DNA from 3 places in the Streptacidiphilus albus JL83 genome. Region 1 is predicted to be linked to each of the others. Evidence: riboswitches for the same ligand, from Rfam matches in the RefSeq annotation. Region 1 holds a riboswitch; each other region holds the start of a gene.
The links. A riboswitch is a leader RNA that binds a small molecule or an ion and turns the genes downstream of it on or off. The one in region 1 is predicted to bind cobalamin.
Positions count from the first base shown of each region.

Region 2: it holds a riboswitch for cobalamin, as region 1 does, so the genes downstream of both, BS75_RS35240 (CbtB-domain containing protein) here and BS75_RS29840 (cobalamin biosynthesis protein) in region 1, are expected to answer to the same signal.
Region 3: it holds a riboswitch for cobalamin, as region 1 does, so the genes downstream of both, BS75_RS14955 (ribonucleoside-diphosphate reductase subunit alpha) here and BS75_RS29840 (cobalamin biosynthesis protein) in region 1, are expected to answer to the same signal.

Region 1 covers NZ_JQML01000001.1:6,786,767-6,792,367, reverse strand. Annotated here, with positions in the region: gene BS75_RS29850 (NAD(P)/FAD-dependent oxidoreductase) at 1-433, shown strand, start outside; gene BS75_RS29845 (hypothetical protein) at 578-853, shown strand; cobalamin riboswitch at 1,030-1,207, shown strand; gene BS75_RS29840 (cobalamin biosynthesis protein) at 1,293-2,249, shown strand; gene BS75_RS29835 (cobyric acid synthase) at 2,246-3,766, shown strand; gene cobN (cobaltochelatase subunit CobN) at 3,829-5,601, shown strand, end outside.
Region 2 covers NZ_JQML01000001.1:8,101,997-8,107,597, reverse strand. Annotated here, with positions in the region: gene BS75_RS35250 (ROK family protein) at 199-1,404, opposite strand; gene BS75_RS35245 (MFS transporter) at 1,422-2,666, shown strand; cobalamin riboswitch at 2,669-2,801, shown strand; gene BS75_RS35240 (CbtB-domain containing protein) at 2,840-3,088, shown strand; gene BS75_RS35235 (CbtA family protein) at 3,132-4,037, shown strand; gene BS75_RS35230 ((2Fe-2S)-binding protein) at 4,034-4,864, shown strand; gene BS75_RS35225 (acyltransferase) at 4,881-5,601, opposite strand, start outside.
Region 3 covers NZ_JQML01000001.1:3,481,989-3,487,589, forward strand. Annotated here, with positions in the region: gene BS75_RS14935 (phospho-sugar mutase) at 1-492, shown strand, start outside; gene BS75_RS14940 (tyrosine-protein phosphatase) at 519-1,457, shown strand; gene BS75_RS14945 (hypothetical protein) at 1,441-2,115, opposite strand; gene BS75_RS14950 (GNAT family N-acetyltransferase) at 2,473-2,970, shown strand; cobalamin riboswitch at 3,031-3,200, shown strand; gene BS75_RS14955 (ribonucleoside-diphosphate reductase subunit alpha) at 3,338-5,601, shown strand, end outside.

The DNA.
Region 1 (5,601 bases):
GCAGACCATCGACCAGCTGCGGGAGATCGTCACCCGGTTCTTCCCGGCGGCGAAGGACGTCCGGATCGACCACGCCTGGTCGGGCGTGCTCGGCGTGCCGCGCGACTGGTGCTCCACCGTCGAGCTGGACCGGGTCTCCGGCCTCGGCTGGGCCGGCGGCTACGTCGGCAGCGGCGTGACCACCACCAACCTGGCCGCGCGGACCCTGCGCGACCTGGTGCTGCGGGAGCTGCACGGCACCGAGGGCACCGAGCTGACGGCACTGCCCTGGGTCGGCCACCAGGTCCGCCGCTGGGAGCCGGAGCCGTTCCGCTGGATCGGCGTCCACGGGATGTACGCGGCCTACCACGCGGCGGACCGGCAGGAGCTGGCCGGGCGGGCGACCACCTCGCCGATCGCCAGGGTCGCCGACGTGATCTCCGGGCGGCACTGACCGCGCCGGGGGAACGGCTTCCACCAGGGACTCTGACACAGAGCGACCGGTCGTGGGCACTCCGAGATGCGGAATCCGCACCCGGGGCCGAGGCTTGGATCCGGGGGTGACCGGAGCGCAGCACTCGACGACCAAGGAGTGCCCATGGCTGTTCTTACCTGGCTGCTCGTCGCCCCGCTGGGGCTGCTCGTCATCCTCGGCCTCGCCTGGTTCGAGGACCGGATGCTCCGACCGCCGGCGAGTCCGGCCGAGCAGGTGCTCCGACGGCAGATCGAGAGCGGCCCGCAGAACCGGTCCACGCCGGTCGCCCAGCTCACCCAGGGCGGCGCGGAGCTGCTGAGCCTGGTCAGGAACCAGCCGCGGCAGATCACCGGCAGCATCAACCCGCCGAGCGTGCAGGGGCGCGACAGCGCGGCTTAGGCCGGGTCGCGGAGCGGGCCCGGCCCAACTGCTCAGGCCGGGTCGCGGAGCGGGCCCGGCCCGGCTTGCTCGGGCCGGGTCGCGGAGCGGGCCCGGCCAGAGCAACCAGGCCGGGCCTCTGGTGTGACCATCGTCGCTGGACGGCGTGTTGACGCGTCATCCGGCCGCATGGTGGGATCAATGGGCCATACGGAGGCATGGAGAGGAAGCCGGTGCGAATCCGGCGCGGTCCCGCCACTGTCACCGGGGAGCGCTTTCGAACATCGGCCACGGCAGCTCGGTTCCGCTGCGGGAAGGCCCGGAAGCGTGTCGATCCGGAAGCCAGGAGACTCTCGCCCCCGGTTCGTCGATCCAGGGCGCGGACCCTGAGTGAGGACATCCACGCCATGCGCGCCTCCCCCCTGCCGCCGATTGCCGCCGTCCCTGCGCAGTCGCCCCACTGACCGCCGTGCGCAGCGCCTTCGCGCTGGGCGTCGCCGCCGGCTACGCGGCCGACGCGGTCCTCGGCGACCCCCGGCGCGGGCACCCGGTGGCCGGTTTCGGCCGGGCCGCCGGCGCACTGGAGCGACGGCTGTGGCGGGACCGCCGGGACGCCGGGGCCGCCTTCACCGCGCTGAGCGTCGGCTCGGTCGCGCTGGGGGCGCTGGCCGCCGACCGGCTGGTGCGCGACTCGGCGCCGGGCCGCGCGGCGCTGGCCGCCGCCGCCACCTGGACCGTGCTCGGCGGCGCCTCGCTGGTCCGCGAGGCCCGCACCATCGGCGGGGCGCTGGAGTCCGGCGACCTCGCCGCGGCCCGGGAGCGGCTGCCCTACCTCTGCGGACGCGACCCCCGGGAGCTGACCGAGCAGCAGGTCGCCCGCGCCGTGGTCGAGTCCGTCGCCGAGAACACCGCCGACGCCGTGGTCAACGCCCTGGTCTGGGGCGCGCTCGCGGGCACGCCCGGGCTGCTGGCGTTCCGCGCGGTGAACACCCTGGACGCCATGGTCGGCCACCGCTCACCGCGCCACCTCCGCTTCGGCTGGGCCTCGGCCCGGCTGGACGACGTGGCCGGCTGGCCGGGCGCACGGCTGACCGCGCTGCTGACGGTCGCCGCCGCCGAGCCCGCGCGCCGCGCCGACGCCTGGCGGGTCTGGCGCCGCGACAGCTCCGCCCACCCGAGCCCCAACGCCGGCCAGGCGGAGGCGGCGTTCGCGGGCGCGCTCGGGGTACGACTCGGGGGGACGCTGCGCTACGGCACCCGCGAAGAGCACCGACCGGTGCTGGGCGCGGGGGCGCGGCCGGTGGCGGTCGCGGACATCGAACGCGCCTGCGTGCTCTCCCGGCGGGTGGGACTGCTGGCGGCCGGAGCGGCCGTACTGGCGAGCAGTGTGATCGGGAAGAGGGGGAGGCGACGATGAACGGCGCACTGCTGGTCGCTGGGACGACCTCGGACGCGGGCAAGAGCGTGGTCACCGCCGGCATCTGCCGCTGGCTGGCCCGACAGGGCGTCAAGGTCGCGCCGTTCAAGGCGCAGAACATGTCGCTGAACTCCTTCGTCACCCTGGACGGCGCCGAGATCGGCCGGGCCCAGGCGATGCAGGCGGCGGCGGCCGGGGTCGAGCCGGAGGCGGCGATGAACCCGGTGCTGCTCAAGCCCGGCGCGGACGGCCGCAGCCAGGTCGTGGTGCTGGGCCGCCCGGTCGCCGAGGTCGGCGCGCTGGACTACCGCGAGCGCAAGCCCGCGCTGCTGCGCACCGCCCTGGACTGCCTGGCCGACCTGCGCGCCCGCTACGACGTGGTGGTCTGCGAGGGCGCGGGCTCCCCCGCCGAGATCAACCTGCGTGACCGGGACATCGCCAACATGGGCCTGGCCACGGCCGCCTCGCTGCCGGTGGTGGTGGTCGGGGACATCGACCGGGGCGGGGTGTTCGCGGCCATGTTCGGCACGCTGGCGCTGCTGTCGGCCGAGGACCAGCGGCATGTCGGCGGCTGGATCGTGAACAAGTTCCGCGGCGACGTCCGGCTGCTGCAGCCTGGTCTGGACATGCTGCGGCAGCTGACCCACCGTCCGAGCCTGGGCGTGCTGCCGATGCTGCCGGGGCTGTGGCTGGACGCCGAGGACTCGCTGGACCTGGCCGGGATCGTCGACCGCGCGCCCGGCGGCGCCGCGCACGGCCGGGAGGTGCTGCGGGTCTCGGTGGTGCGGCTGCCCCGGCTGTCCAACTTCACCGACATCGACGCCCTCGCCCAGGAGCCGGGCGTGCTGGTGCGCTGGGCGACCCGGCCCGAGGAACTGGCCGACGCCGACCTGGTCGTGCTGCCCGGCACCCGGTCCACCGTCGCCGACCTGGCCTGGCTGCGCGAGCGCGGCCTGGACGCGGCGCTGGCCGCCCGGGCCGAGCGGGGACTGCCGGTGCTCGGCGTCTGCGGCGGCTACCAGATGCTCGGCCGGACCATCACCGACCGGGTCGAGTCCCGGGCCGGGACGGTCGACGGGCTCGGACTGCTGCCGCTGCGGATCGAGTTCGCCGCCGAGAAGACGCTGGCCCGGCCGGTCGGACGGGCTCTGGGCGAGACCGTCTTCGGCTACGAGATCCACCACGGGGTGGCCGACGTCGACGGCGGCGAGCCCTTCGTCACCGACTCCGCCGGCCAGGCCCTGGACGGCTGCCGCGCGGACGCGGTCTGGGGCACCACCTGGCACGGCCTGCTGGAGAACGACGGCTTCCGCCGCGCGCTGCTGCGCGAGGCCGCCGCCCGCTCCGGACGGGACTTCACCCCCGCGCCGGACACCTGCTTCGCCGCCGCCCGGGAGGAACGGCTCGACCGCCTCGGCGACCTGATCGAGCAGCACGCCGACACCGACGCCCTGCTGCGGCTGATCGAGGGCGGCGTCCCGGCCGGCCTGCCGTTCGTCCCGCCGGGCGCGCCATGACCGGGCAGCCCGAAAACGCACCACCCCGAACCGATTTCCTGACGATCACGAAGGAGCCCGACGTGGCCACCGAACCGCGCGCTGCGACGGTCCTGCTGCTGTCCACCGCCGACACCGACCTGCTCGCGGCCCGCGCCGCCGGGGCCGGCTACCGGATCGGCAACCCGACCCGGGTCGACCCCGGCGAGGAGCTGCGCGGCCTGGTGGACGGCGCGGACGTGGCCGTGGTCCGGCTCCTCGGCGGACGCCGGGCCTGGGAGGACGGGCTCGCGGTGATCGCCGCCTCCGGCGTGCCGACCGTGCTGCTCGGCGGCGAGGCGGTGCCGGACGCCGAGCTGATGGGGCTCTCCTCGGTCCCGGCCGGGGTGGTCGCCGAGGCGCTGACCTACCTGGTCGAGGGCGGCCCGGCCAACCTGGCCGAGCTGGCCCGGTTCCTCTCCGACACGGTGCTGCTCACCGGTGAGGGCTTCACCGCCGCCCAGCCGATGCCGCAGTACGGCGTCAGCGGCGCACGGGAGTTCGTCGCCGGCCGGCCCACCGTCGGCGTGCTCTTCTACCGGGCGCACGAACTCTCCGGCAACACCGCCTTCGTGGAGACCCTCTGCGACGCGGTCGAGGCCGGCGGCGGCAACGCCCTGCCGGTCTTCTGCGGCTCGCTGCGCGGCGCCGACGCCGAGCTCTACGCCCTGCTGGGCCGCTGCGACGCGGTGGTGGCCACGGTGCTGGCAGCAGGAGGTGCGGTGGCCGCCGACGCCTCGGCCGGCGGCTCCGACGAGGCCTGGGACATCGGGGCGCTGGCCGAGCTGGACATCCCGGTGCTGCAGGGGCTGTGCCTGACCTCCAGCCGGGCCGTCTGGGAGGCCTCGGACGCGGCGCTCTCGCCGATGGACGCGGCGATGCAGGTCGCCATCCCGGAGTTCGACGGCCGGATCATCACCGTCCCGTTCTCCTTCAAGGAGATGGGCACGGACGGGATCCCGGTCTACGCCGCCGACCCGGAGCGGGCCGCCCGGGTCGCCGGGATCGCGCTGCGGCACGCCGCACTCCGGCACAAGCCCAACGCCGAGAAGAAGGTCGCGGTGGTCTTCACCGCCTACCCGACCAAGCACTCCCGGGTCGGCAACGCCGTCGGCCTGGACACCCCCGCCTCGGCTGTCCGGCTGCTGGACACCCTGCGCGAGGCCGGCTACGGCGTCAGCGACTACCCGGCCGGTGGCGACGAGCTGATCCACCGGCTGATCGCGGCCGGCGGCCACGACGTCGAGTGGCTGACCGAGGAGCAGCTGCGGGCCGCGCCCGCGCGGGTGCCGCTGGCCGACTACCGGGGCTGGTTCGAGTCGCTGGAGCCGGGGCTGCGCGAGGGCATCCGGCAGCACTGGGGCGAGGCCCCCGGCAACCTCTACGTCGACGACGACGAGATCGTGCTGGCCTCGCTGGAGTTCGGCAACGTGGTGCTGATGATCCAGCCGCCGCGCGGCTTCGGCGAGAACCCGATCGCCATCTACCACGACCCGGACCTGCCGCCCTCGCACCACTACCTGGCGGCCTACCGCTGGCTGGAGCAGTCCTGGGGCGCGGACGCCGTCATCCACCTGGGCAAGCACGGCACCATGGAGTGGCTGCCGGGCAAGGGCCTCGGCCTCTCGGCCGGCTGCGCCCCGGACGCGGTGCTCGGCGAGCTGCCGCTGATCTACCCGTTCATCGTCAACGACCCGGGCGAGGGCACCCAGGCCAAGCGGCGCGGCCACGCCACCGTCGTGGACCACCTGGTGCCGCCGATGGCGCGCGCCGACACCTACGGCGACCTGGCCAAGCTGGAACAGCTGCTGGACGAG
Region 2 (5,601 bases), 1.3 Mb from region 1:
AGTTGTGTCCATCTCGCGCTCCTAGGGACTTCGTTCTCGGGGGCGCGCCGCGCGGTTTCGCGGCACGTCCCGAGCATCGCCCCGACGGGGCCCCCGGGTCGTCGTGCCCGGGCGGACACCTGTCCTGCTCCCCCGGGAGTACGCCGGGCCCACCCCCGCTACTCCCGCGAGCGCTCCCCCCGGGGCGGCCCCTGCCGCTCAGTCCCCGGACAGCACCCCGAGCGGGTCGGCGAGGACCGGGGCCCAGGCCAGTTCGGCGGCGCCGGCCAGCTCGGAGCGGTCCAGGGCGGCGGGGACGATCGGGACCCGGCCGCAGCGGCCCCAGTGGGAGCGGTCGGCGACCACGTCCGGGAGCCGCTCCGGGGCGGCGTCCAGCAGCGCCGCCAGGAAGGTGCCGAGGACGATCCGGTCGGGGTTGAGGATGTTGATCACCCCGGCGATGCCCAGGCCGAGCCGGTCGACGACATGGTCGAGGGCGGCCCTGGCGGCGGCGTCCCCGGCGGCCGCGTCGGCCAGCACCTCGGCCGTCTGCTCGTCCATGGAGCGGTCCGGGTCGGGGGTGCGGCCGGCGGCGGCGAGCAGGGCCGGCGGGTCGGCCTCGACGTCCAGGCAGCCCCGGTTGCCGCAGGGGCAGCGGCGGCCGTTCGGGTCGACCGTCAACTGACCGACCTCCAGGGCCAGTCCGGCGCTGCCGGTGTGCAACCGGCCGTCGACCACCAGTGCCCCGCCGATGCCCCGGTGGCCCGAGGCGATGTAGAGCAGGTGCCGGGCGCCGCGCCCCGCGCCGTGCCGGTGCTCGGCGAGCGCGGCGAGGTTGGCATCGTTGGCGACGTCCACCGGCAGCCCCAGACCGGCCTCGGCCACGGCCTGTTCGAGCAGGTCGCCGACGCGGGTGCCGGAGGGCCAGTCCAGGTACATGGCGGCGACGGCGGTGCGCTCGGGCAGGGCGACCGGGGTGGGCACCGCGAGGCCGAGGCCGACGCAGCGGCGCGGGTCGGCGGCGATCTGCCGCGCGGCCTCGGCGACGACGGCGCGCATCACCCGCTCGGGGGTCGGGTCGGCCGGCAGCGGCAGGTCGACCGGCTCGCCGAGCAGCCCGCCGAGGCCGGCCAGGGCGACGGTGAAGCCGTCGGCGTGGACCTGCGCGGCGACCACGACCGGCCCTGACGCGTCGACAGCCAGCCGGTGCGAGGGGCGGCCCCGGGTGCCGCCGGCCGGCCGGGCGTCAACGGTGATCAGCCGCAGCGCCTCCAACTCGCCGGTGATCGCGCCCGCGGTGGCCCGGGTGACCCCCAGCGCACCGGTGAGCGCGGAGCGGGTCGGCGCCGCTCCGGTGTGGATCAGCGAGAGCGCGGGCCCCAGGGCCGCACGCCCCCGGTCGGGACTTGTGTGAGTACGCTGCACCCTCCTATTCTGACTTTGTGCCGCAAATAAACAAAACAGCCGTCACTCCTGTCGCCTCCGCCGCCCCACACACCCGCCGTCCCACCGAGTGGTCGGCCAACCGGATCGCCCTGACCGCCTTCTTCGCCCTGGACGGGCTGGTCTTCGCCGGCTGGGTGGTCCGCATCCCGGCCGTCAAGGCGGCCGTCCACGCCTCGCCGGCCGATCTGGGGCTGGCCCTGCTCTGCGTGTCGATCGGGGCCATCGTGACCATGGGCCCGGTCGGCCGGCTGGTCCTGCGCCACGGCACCGCGCGGGTCACCCTGGTCGGCGCGGTCACGATGTGCGGCTCCGTGGCCCTGCCGCCGCAGGTCCACACGGTGCTCGGGCTGAGCGGGGCGCTGCTGCTGTTCGGCGCCGGCTTCGGCACCATGAACGTCGCCCTGAACAGCGCGGCGGTGGACCTGGTCGCCGTCATCCGCCGGCCGGTGATGCCGACCTTCCACGCCGCCTACAGCCTCGGCGGGCTGATCGGCGCCGCGCTCGGCGGAGTGCTGACCCGTTCCCTGACGGCCGCTCAGCACCTGGGCCTGATGGCGGCCTTCGGCCTGCTGGTCACCGCCGCCGCCGGGCCGGTACTGCTGCGCACCCACCCGGCGCCGGTGGCGGCCGCGGAGCCCGAGGACCCCGCTCCGGCGCCGGCCGACGGCCGGCTCCCCGCCGCCGGACCGTTCTTGCTGGTGCTGCTGCTCGGCCTGGTCGCGCTCTGCGACGCCTACGGCGAGGGCGCACTGGCCGACTGGGGCACCCTGCACCTCACCGCCGACCTGCACACCAGCGCCTCGGTCGCCGCCGCCGGCTTCGCCGCGTACTCGCTGGCGATGACCACCGGCCGGTTCAGCGGCACCCGGCTGGTCGAGCGCTTCGGCGCCACCCGGGTCATGGTCGGCGGCAGCGGCCTGGCCGCCGCAGGCATGCTGGTCGGCGCGCTCAGCCCGTCGCTGCCGCTGGTCCTGGGCGGGTTCCTGCTGGTCGGGCTCGGCCTGTCGAACATCTTCCCGCTGGCGATCGACCGGGCAGGGGCGCTCGACGGACCCAAGGGCGTGGCCACCGCCTCCATGCTGGGCTACGGCGGCATGGTCCTCGGCCCGCCGGTGATCGGCTTCCTGGCCCAGGGCATCGGACTCCCGCACGCCCTGCTCTCGGTGGCGCTGCTCGCGGCCCTCTCCGGCTGCTGCACCCTGGCCGTCCGCCGGGCCGCCGCCCGCACGATTGACTCTTGACAGACTCTTACCTACGATCGGCAGATCGTGACGGCACGAGGAAGCTGGTGGAACTCCAGCACGGTCGCGCCACTGTGAGCCGCTCCCCTCCCGGGGACCGGCGAGTCAGACACTCCGCCGCCGCGATGCCCCACCGAACCGAGGGACGCACGATCCCCGAAGGAGGCTCATCGATGAGCAGCAGTCTGCCCCTTACCGGTGTCACGGCCGGTGCCGCCGTCGGCCCCGCCACCGCCACCGCTCCGGTCGTCCTGCCCGCCGCCAGGGCGGCGGCCTGGCTCGCCGGCACCGCTCTGGCCGCCCTCGCGGCCTACTACTTCATCGGCGTGGACCAGGGCGCCTACTCGGTCCTCGGCCAGGACATGCACGTCCACGAGTTCGTCCACGACGCCCGGCACTTCCTCGGCTTCCCCTGCCACTGACCACTGCTGACAGGTCATAGATAAGTCGACAAGGGAATACGTGATGGAGAAAAGACTCATCCTGCGCGGGGTGCTGGCCGGCGCGGTGGCCGGGCTGCTCGCCTTCGTCTTCGCGCGGATCTTCGCCGAGCCGCTGATCGGCCGGGCGATCGACTACGAGAGCGGACGCGACGCCGCCGTCGCCGCGCTGGACCGGGCCGCCGGGACGGCGGTCCCGGACGAGGGGCCCGAGCTCTTCAGCCGTGGCGTCCAGGCCAACCTGGGGATCGGCGTCGGCATGGTGCTCTTCGGCATGGCCATGGGCGCGCTCCTCGCCGTCGTCCACGCGGTCTGCGTCGGCCGGGTCGGCCGGCTGCGGCCCCGCACCCTGGCGCTGCTGGTGGCGCTGGGCGGCTTCCTCGGCATCTACCTGGTGCCGTTCCTGAAGTACCCGGCCGACCCGCCGTCGATCGGGCACCCGGACACCATCCACGACCGGGGCAACCTCTACCTGGGCATGGTGGGCTGCTCGGTGCTGCTACTGGTCGCCGCCGTATGGTTGGGCCGACGGCTCCAGCCGCGCCTCGGCAACTGGAACGCCACGCTGCTGGCCGGCGCCGCCTTCGCGGTGGCCATCGGCACGGTCATGGCCCTGCTCCCCTCGCTGGGCGAACTGCCGGCGAACGTGAAGGAGTTCGGACACATGGCGAGCGAGACCCCGCTGCCGCTGCGGGACGCCCGGGGCGTGATCGTCTACCCGGGTTTCCCGGCCGACACGCTCTTCTCCTTCCGGCTGTACTCCGTCGCCGCCCAACTGCTGCTCTGGGCGACCCTGGGGCTGCTGTTCGGGCCGATGGCGGAGCGGCTGCTCGACCCCGGACGCGCCGCTCTCCGGCGCGCGCCGCAGGCGGTCGGCGTCCAGACGGTCGGCACCCAAGCGGTCGGCGCACCGGCGGTCGGCGCACTGTGAAGCCGCTGGAGCCGGGCCCGGTCGCGGCCGGGACGGAAGCGACGCTGCGGCGGCTCGCGGCCCTCGGGCCGTTCTTCGCCGTGGCGGCGCATCCCCCGCCCGTCCGCCCGGACGCCGCTCCGCCCGCCCCCTGGCGGGTCTTCGGCGAGCTGACCGCCGACCCGGCCCTGCTCCGGGACCGGGTCGACCGGGTCCGCGCCCACCTGGCCTCGGCCGGCCGACAGCCGGTCGCGGCGGTGGAGCTGCGGGTCGCCGCGTCCGTGGCCCAACTCGGGCTGACCGCCCGGCTGCTGTCGCCCGCCCTGGCCCTGGCCGCGCTCGACGGCGCCCGCCCGTGCCTGGATCCGGGCGCCCTGCGCTGGCAGCCGGAGCTCGGCGGCGCCTTCCCGCTCTCGCTGCCGCTCGCGGACCTGGCCCCGGGCCCCGACCCGGCCCCGGCACCCGGCGTCCCGGCCGGCACGGCCGACCCGGCCGGGACGGTGGAGGCCTGGGCCGACGCCCTGCTGGCGGGCCCGGTCCGGGAGCTGGTCCGGGCGGTGGCGCGGCTTTCGGTCGCCGAGCAGATCCTGTGGGGCAATGTCGCCTCGGCCGTCGACGCCGCCGCCCGGGTGGCCGGCGCGGCCCTCCCCGCGCGGGCCGCCCGACTCCGGGCCACCGCCGACCTGCTGCTGGACCATCCGCTGCTGCGTGCCGCGCACACGGCCGACGCCGGTACCGGCCGGTTCCGGCGACGCAACTGCTGCCTGATCTACCGGGCCGCGCCCGGACGGGCCGGCGGTCTCTGCGGGGACTGCGTCCTGGGCGGCGGCCGAGCCCCCGCCCGGTAGCGGGTCGACCGGCCGGTCAGCCCACCGGGTCCGCGTCCGGAGCCTGCCGGGCCGCCGGCGCCGCGCCGTCCTTGGGCGGGTGCAAGTCCCAGCCGATCAGCGCGACCAGTTCCTCGTGGGTGATGCCCGGCGGGACCGGCTTGGGCGCGACCGTCCGGATCGGTGGCTGCCAGCCCTCCTCGGGGGTGTAGCGGCGGACCACCCTGGCCGGCGCGCCGACGACCACGCTGTGGTCGGGGACGGTGCCGCGCACCACCGCGTTGGCGGCCACCACCACGTTCCGGCCGATGGTCGCCCCGGGCAGGATCACCGCGCCGGTGCCGATCCAGCTGCCGGAGCCTATCGACACTGCCTCGTTGCGCGGCCACTGCTTGCCGATGGGCAGGTCCGGGTCGTCGTAGGAGTGGTTCTCGTCGGTGACGTAGACCCCGGGGCCGGTCCAGACGTCGTCGCCGAAGGTGATCGAGTGGTGCCCGACGATATGGCTGTCCCGGCCGATCACGCAGCCGTTGCCGATCCGGACGACAGGCTCGGGGCCGAGGTCGAGGCCGGGCAGGAAGCCGGCCGACATCGAGACGCCCTCGCCGATGATGCAGTAACTGCCGATGTGGATCCACTGCTCGTTGAAGACCGAGCCGAGCGGGAAGGTCAGCCGCGAACAGGGGCCGAGCGCGCCGAAGCGCAGCCGTCCGGGCCGGTCGGCGCTGACCGAGCCGGCCTCCTGCACCCACCCCCAG
Region 3 (5,601 bases), 3.3 Mb from region 1:
CCGGAGGCGGTCCGCGACAAGGACGGCCTCACCGCCGCCCTGGCCGTCGCCGAACTGGCCGGCGTGCTGGCGGAGTCCGGCCGGACCCTGGGCGACCTGCTGGACGACCTGGCGCTCACCCACGGCCTGCACGCCACCGAGCAGCGCTCCGCCCGGCTGCACGACCCGCACCGCATGGCCGCCGTCCTGGCCGGGCTGCGCGAGCGCCCGCCGACCGTCCTCGGCGGCCTGCGGGTGGACTCCGCCGAGGACCTGGGGCAGGGCGCCGACGGCCTCCCACCCACCGAGGGGCTGCGCTACCGGCTGAGCGGCGACGGGGTCGCCTCGGCCCGGGTGGTGGTCCGCCCCTCCGGGACGGAACCCAAGCTCAAGTGCTACCTGGAGGTGGTGGTCCCGGTGCCGTCGAGTGACGCGCTCGGCGACGCCCGCACAACGGCGCGCGAACTCCTGGCAGCGATCGCCGCCGACCTCGGCTCCTCCGCCGGGATCTGACGGCACGGCACTCTAGGGTGGCAGCCATGGAGACCACCGACAATCCAGCGATATCCCTGTCCGGCGCGGCCCTCGGCGACCCGGCGGACGCCGCCCGGCTGCTGGACGTCCCCGGTGTCCGGAACCTGCGCGACGCCGGGGGCCACGCCACGGCCGACGGCGGCCGGGTCCGCGACGGCGTGCTGTTCCGCTCCGGTTCGCTCGGCGAGCTTCGGCCCGAGGGCGCGGCCCGGCTCGCCGAGCTCGGCCTGAGCACCGTCGTCGACCTGCGCGGAGGGCCCGAGGTCGCCTGCTGGCCGGACCTCCGGCACGGCCTGGAGTACACCCTGGTCTCCCTGCCGACACTGCCGCCGCTGCCGGACGCCTCCGCCAACCCCGACTCGGCCAACCCCGACTCGGCCGACCCCGGCTCGGCCGTGAACGCCGCCGCCTCCACCGCCGACACCGCCGACACCGCCGACACCGCCGACACCGCCGACACCGCCGACACCGCCGGGAGGATCGCCGCCGCCCGGACGGCCGCCGCCGCCGACGGCGTCCACTTCGACGGCCTCGACTCGATGTACGTCTTCATGGCCGACGTGGCCGGTCCCCCGATCGTCGCCTGCCTCCGCCGGCTGCTGGAGCCCGGGGCGCTGCCCGCGCTGGTCCACTGCGCCGTCGGCAAGGACCGGACCGGGATCACCGTCGCCGTGCTGCTCGACGTCCTCGGGGTCGACCGGCGCACCATCGACGCCGACTACGTGCTCTCCAACACCGGCCTCGGGCTGCTCGGCGAGCCCGTCCACTACCTGGACGAGTTCGGCGTGGACCGGATCTCCCGGCCGGTCCACCCGGTCCTGCTGGAGCTGTTCCTGGACCGGGTGACCGCCCGCCACGGCAGCACCGCCGGGTTCCTCCGGGCGCACGGGCTGACCGGGGCCGAGCTGGAGCAGGTCCGGCGGCTGTTCACCCGCCCGGCCTGAGCCCCCGTCCGGGCCCGGGTCCCCGTCGCCGGACGCCGCGGCCGGTCCCGAGCAGCAGCGCGGCGCCGACGCCGAGCAGGGCCAGCGCGGTCAGCGCGGCCGGGCCGACCCCGGCCGAGCCGGTGTCGGCCAGCTGCGGCCGCCACCGGTCCGCCCGGTCGGCCGACGGCCGCGCCGCCCACTGCGCCGTCCACTCTGCCGTCCACTGCGTCTCCGGCTGCGCCGGACGGACGTGCCGCCGCACCCGGCGGGCCCGCTCCACCCGGAACAGGTAGGGCTCGGAGACGCCCACCGGCAGCGGCACCGACTGGCCGCCCAGCCGGACCGGCACGAAGCCCACGGCCATGGTCAGCCACTGACCATCGGGAGCCGACCGGCCGAAGCGCAGCCGCAGCGGGACGGCGGTGCGGCTCCCGGCCGCCAGGCCGGTCCCGGCGGCCGGCCCGACCTTCCCGGCCAGCACCCCCGCCTCGTCGAGCAGCCCCACCGGGTTCCAGCGCCCGGCCGCCCTCCGCCACTGCAGCTGGACGTCGCCCCGGTGCAGGGTGCGGGAGCGCGCCCCGAAGACCACCACCGCGGCGACCCGTCGGCAGGGCACGGCCAGCCGGTTGCCGACGGTCAGCGAGAAACGCGACCAGCGGCCGCCGGCCGGGTACACCCGGTGCAGCCCCCGCAGCCGCAGTGCCAGCGCCTGCCGCTTCCCCTGGACCAGTTCGAGCCCGCAGCCCGGCGCGGACCGGGCGGGCTGCCGCCGTGCCGCCGTGGAGCCGTCCGCCGCCGCCCTGGGCGCCGCCCTGGCCGTCCCCGGGCCGGGGTCGCCGCCGCGGCCCGGTCGGGCGCACCGACGGCCAGCAGCGGCCCGGCCAGGGCCGCGGCCAGGCCCAGCCCCATCGTCTGCCGCATCCTCTTCTTGGTCACGCTCCGAATCTGACACGCCACCAGCGGTCACGCCCGGCGGGCGCCCCCGCCGCACCCGCCGTCCGGGTGTCCGCCCGGCGTCGGGCAGACTTCCAGGATGAACATCATCATCCGCCCCGCTCTCGACTCGGAGCTCGACGCCGCAGGCCATCTCACCGCCGAGTCATTCATCGCCGACGGGCACACCGCGCGCGACGGCGACTACGCACAGCGACTGCGCGACGGGCGCGACCGCTCGGTGCAGGCCGAACTGCTGGTCGCGGTGGACCCCGCGAGCGGCGCCCTGCTCGGGTCGGTGACCTTCGCCCCGCCCGGCTCGCCCTACGCGGACCTGGCCCAGGAGCAGGAGGGCGAGTTCCGGATGCTGGCCGTCTCCGCCGAGGCCCGCGGCCGGGGCGCGGGCGAGGCGCTGGTCCGCGGCTGCATCGACCGGGCCCGCGAGCTCGGCCTGCCGCGGCTGGTGATGTCCACCCAGAACGCCATGGTCCACGCCCACCGGATATACGACCGGCTGGGCTTCGTCCGCACCCCCGAACGCGACTGGTCCCCGGTCCCCGGAGTGCAACTGATGACCTATTCGCTCGACCTCCGGTAGCACGACCGGGGTCGACGGAGCGGAATTGCCGGTTCCAGTCGTCGGGTGAATCTCCTCACGTCCGACACAACATCTGGTGGTGCTTCTGAGAAGCGCCACCAGATGTATGCTCACTCTCGCTGTCGACGCAGGGGAACCCGGTGCGAATCCGGGACTGCCCCGCAGCGGTGAGCGGCCGGTGCTTCTGCCTGGCCGCAAGTCCGATGACCTGCCGACAGCCGTGAACTTCCGGGCCTCGCGGGTGGGCCGAGGATGTGCTGCGCGCTGCCTTCATGCGTGCCTGCGCGCCTCGATCCCGCCCGTCGCGACCCACCGCCGACCGGCCGCCGACGAGGAGCGAAAAGTGATCGACACAGCCACCGCCACCCTGCCCCAGCAGGCAGGTGGACCCGGTGCCCCCGGAACCGCCGACGGCCCCGGGGCCGCCCTGCTGCGTACCCTCACCGAGCGCTCCGTCGACCTGACCGAGGTCGACCCCGGCCGGGTCGCCGCCGCCGCCCTGCGCGGGCGCAGCGGCTCCGCCGACTACGCAGAGTTGCGAGGGCTGGCCACCGAGGCCGCCGCCGCGCTGATCGCCGAGGACCCGCAGTACTCGCGGCTCGCCGCCCGGCTGCTGGCCGAGGAGATCCGCGAGGAGGCGAGCGGCCAGGGCGCCACCTGCTTCGCCGCCTCGGTCACCGTCGGCCACCGGGAGGGCCTGATCGGCGACGCGACCGCCGAGTTCGTCACCGCCCACGCCGACGCCCTGGACGCGGTGATCGACTTCACCGCCGACGACCGCTTCGAGTACTTCGGCCTGCGCACGGTCTACTCCCGCTACCTGCTGCGCCACCCGATCACCCGTCAGGTGATCGAGACCCCGCAGCACTTCCTGCTCCGCGTGGCCTGCGGCCTGCAGATCGGCGGCGACACCGGGTCCGTGGCCGAGGTGGCGGAGCTCTACCGGCTGATGAGCCGGCTGGAGTACCTGCCCTCCTCGCCGACCCTGTTCAACTCCGGCACCCGGCACCCGCAGATGTCCTCCTGCTACCTGCTGGACTCGCCGCTGGACGAGCTGGACTCGATCTACAGCCGCTACGCCCAGATCGCCCGGCTGAGCAAGCACGCCGGCGGCATCGGCCTCTCCTACAGCCGGATCCGCTCCCGCGGCAGCCTGATCCGGGGGACCAACGGCCAGTCCAACGGCATCGTGCCGTTCCTGCGGACGCTGGACTCCTCGGTCGCGGCGGTCAACCAGGGCGGCCGGCGCAAGGGCGCGGCCTGCGTCTACCTGGAGACCTGGCACGCGGACATCGAGGAGTTCCTGGAGCTCCGCGACAGCACCGGCGAGGAGGCCCGGCGCACCCACAACCTGAACCTGGCGCACTGGGTCCCGGACGAGTTCATGCGCCGGGTCGAGACCGACGGCGACTGGTCGCTGTTCTCCCCCGGCGACGTCCCGGAGCTGGTGGACCTGTGGGGCGCCGAGTTCGACGCCGGCTACGCCAAGGCCGAGGCGGCCGGCCTGGCCGTGCGCAGCATCCCGGCGCGCACCCTGTACGCCCGGATGATGCGCACCCTGGCGCAGACCGGCAACGGCTGGATGACCTTCAAGGACGCCTCCAACCGCGCCGCCAACCAGACCGCGCTGCCCGGCCGCACCGTCCACTCCTCCAACCTCTGCACCGAGATCCTGGAGGTCACGGACGACTCCGAGACCGCCGTCTGCAACCTCGGCTCGGTCAACCTGGCCGCCCACCTGCTGCCGGACGGCGAGGTCGACTGGGAGCGGCTGGACACCACCGTCCGCACCGCGGTGACCTTCCTGGACCGGGTGGTGGACATCAACTTCTACCCGACCCCCGAGGCCGGCGCCTCCAACTCCCGCTGGCGGCCGGTCGGCCTGGGCGTGATGGGCCTCCAGGACGTCTTCTTCCGGCGCCGGCTGGCCTTCGACTCGGCCGAGGCCAAGGCGCTGTCCACCCGGATCTCCGAGCGGATCATGCTGGCCGCCTACGAGACCAGCTGCGACCTGGCCGAGCGGCTCGGTCGGCACGAGGCCTACGCGGAGACCCGCGCCGCCCGCGGCGAGCTCCACATCGACCACTTCGAGACCGCCCCCACCTGGGCCGACCGCTGGGACGCGCTGCGCGCCCGGATCGCGGTGACCGGGCTGCGCAACTCGCTGCTGCTGGCCATCGCCCCGACCGCGACCATCGCCTCGATCGCCGGCGTCTACGAGTGCATCGAGCCGCAGGTCTCCAACCTGTTCAAGCGGGAGACCCTCAGCGGCGAGTTCCTGCAGGTCAACCCGTACCTGGTGGCGGACCTCAAGGCGCGCGGGCTGTGGACCGCCGCCGCCCGCGAGTCGCTGCGCGAGGCCAACGGCTCGGCGCTGGAGATCCCGGGCCTGCCGGAGGAGCTGGCCTCGCTCTACCGCACCGCCTGGGAGCTGCCGCAGCGCGCGCTGATCGACCTGGCCGCCGCCCGGATGCCCTACCTGGACCAGAGCCAGTCGCTGAACCTGTTCCTGGCCTCGCCCACCATCGGCAAGCTCAGCTCGATGTACGCGTACGCCTGGAAGGTCGGTCTGAAGACCACGTACTACCTGCGGTCGCGTCCGGCCACCCGGATCGCCCGCGCCGCCGCGGC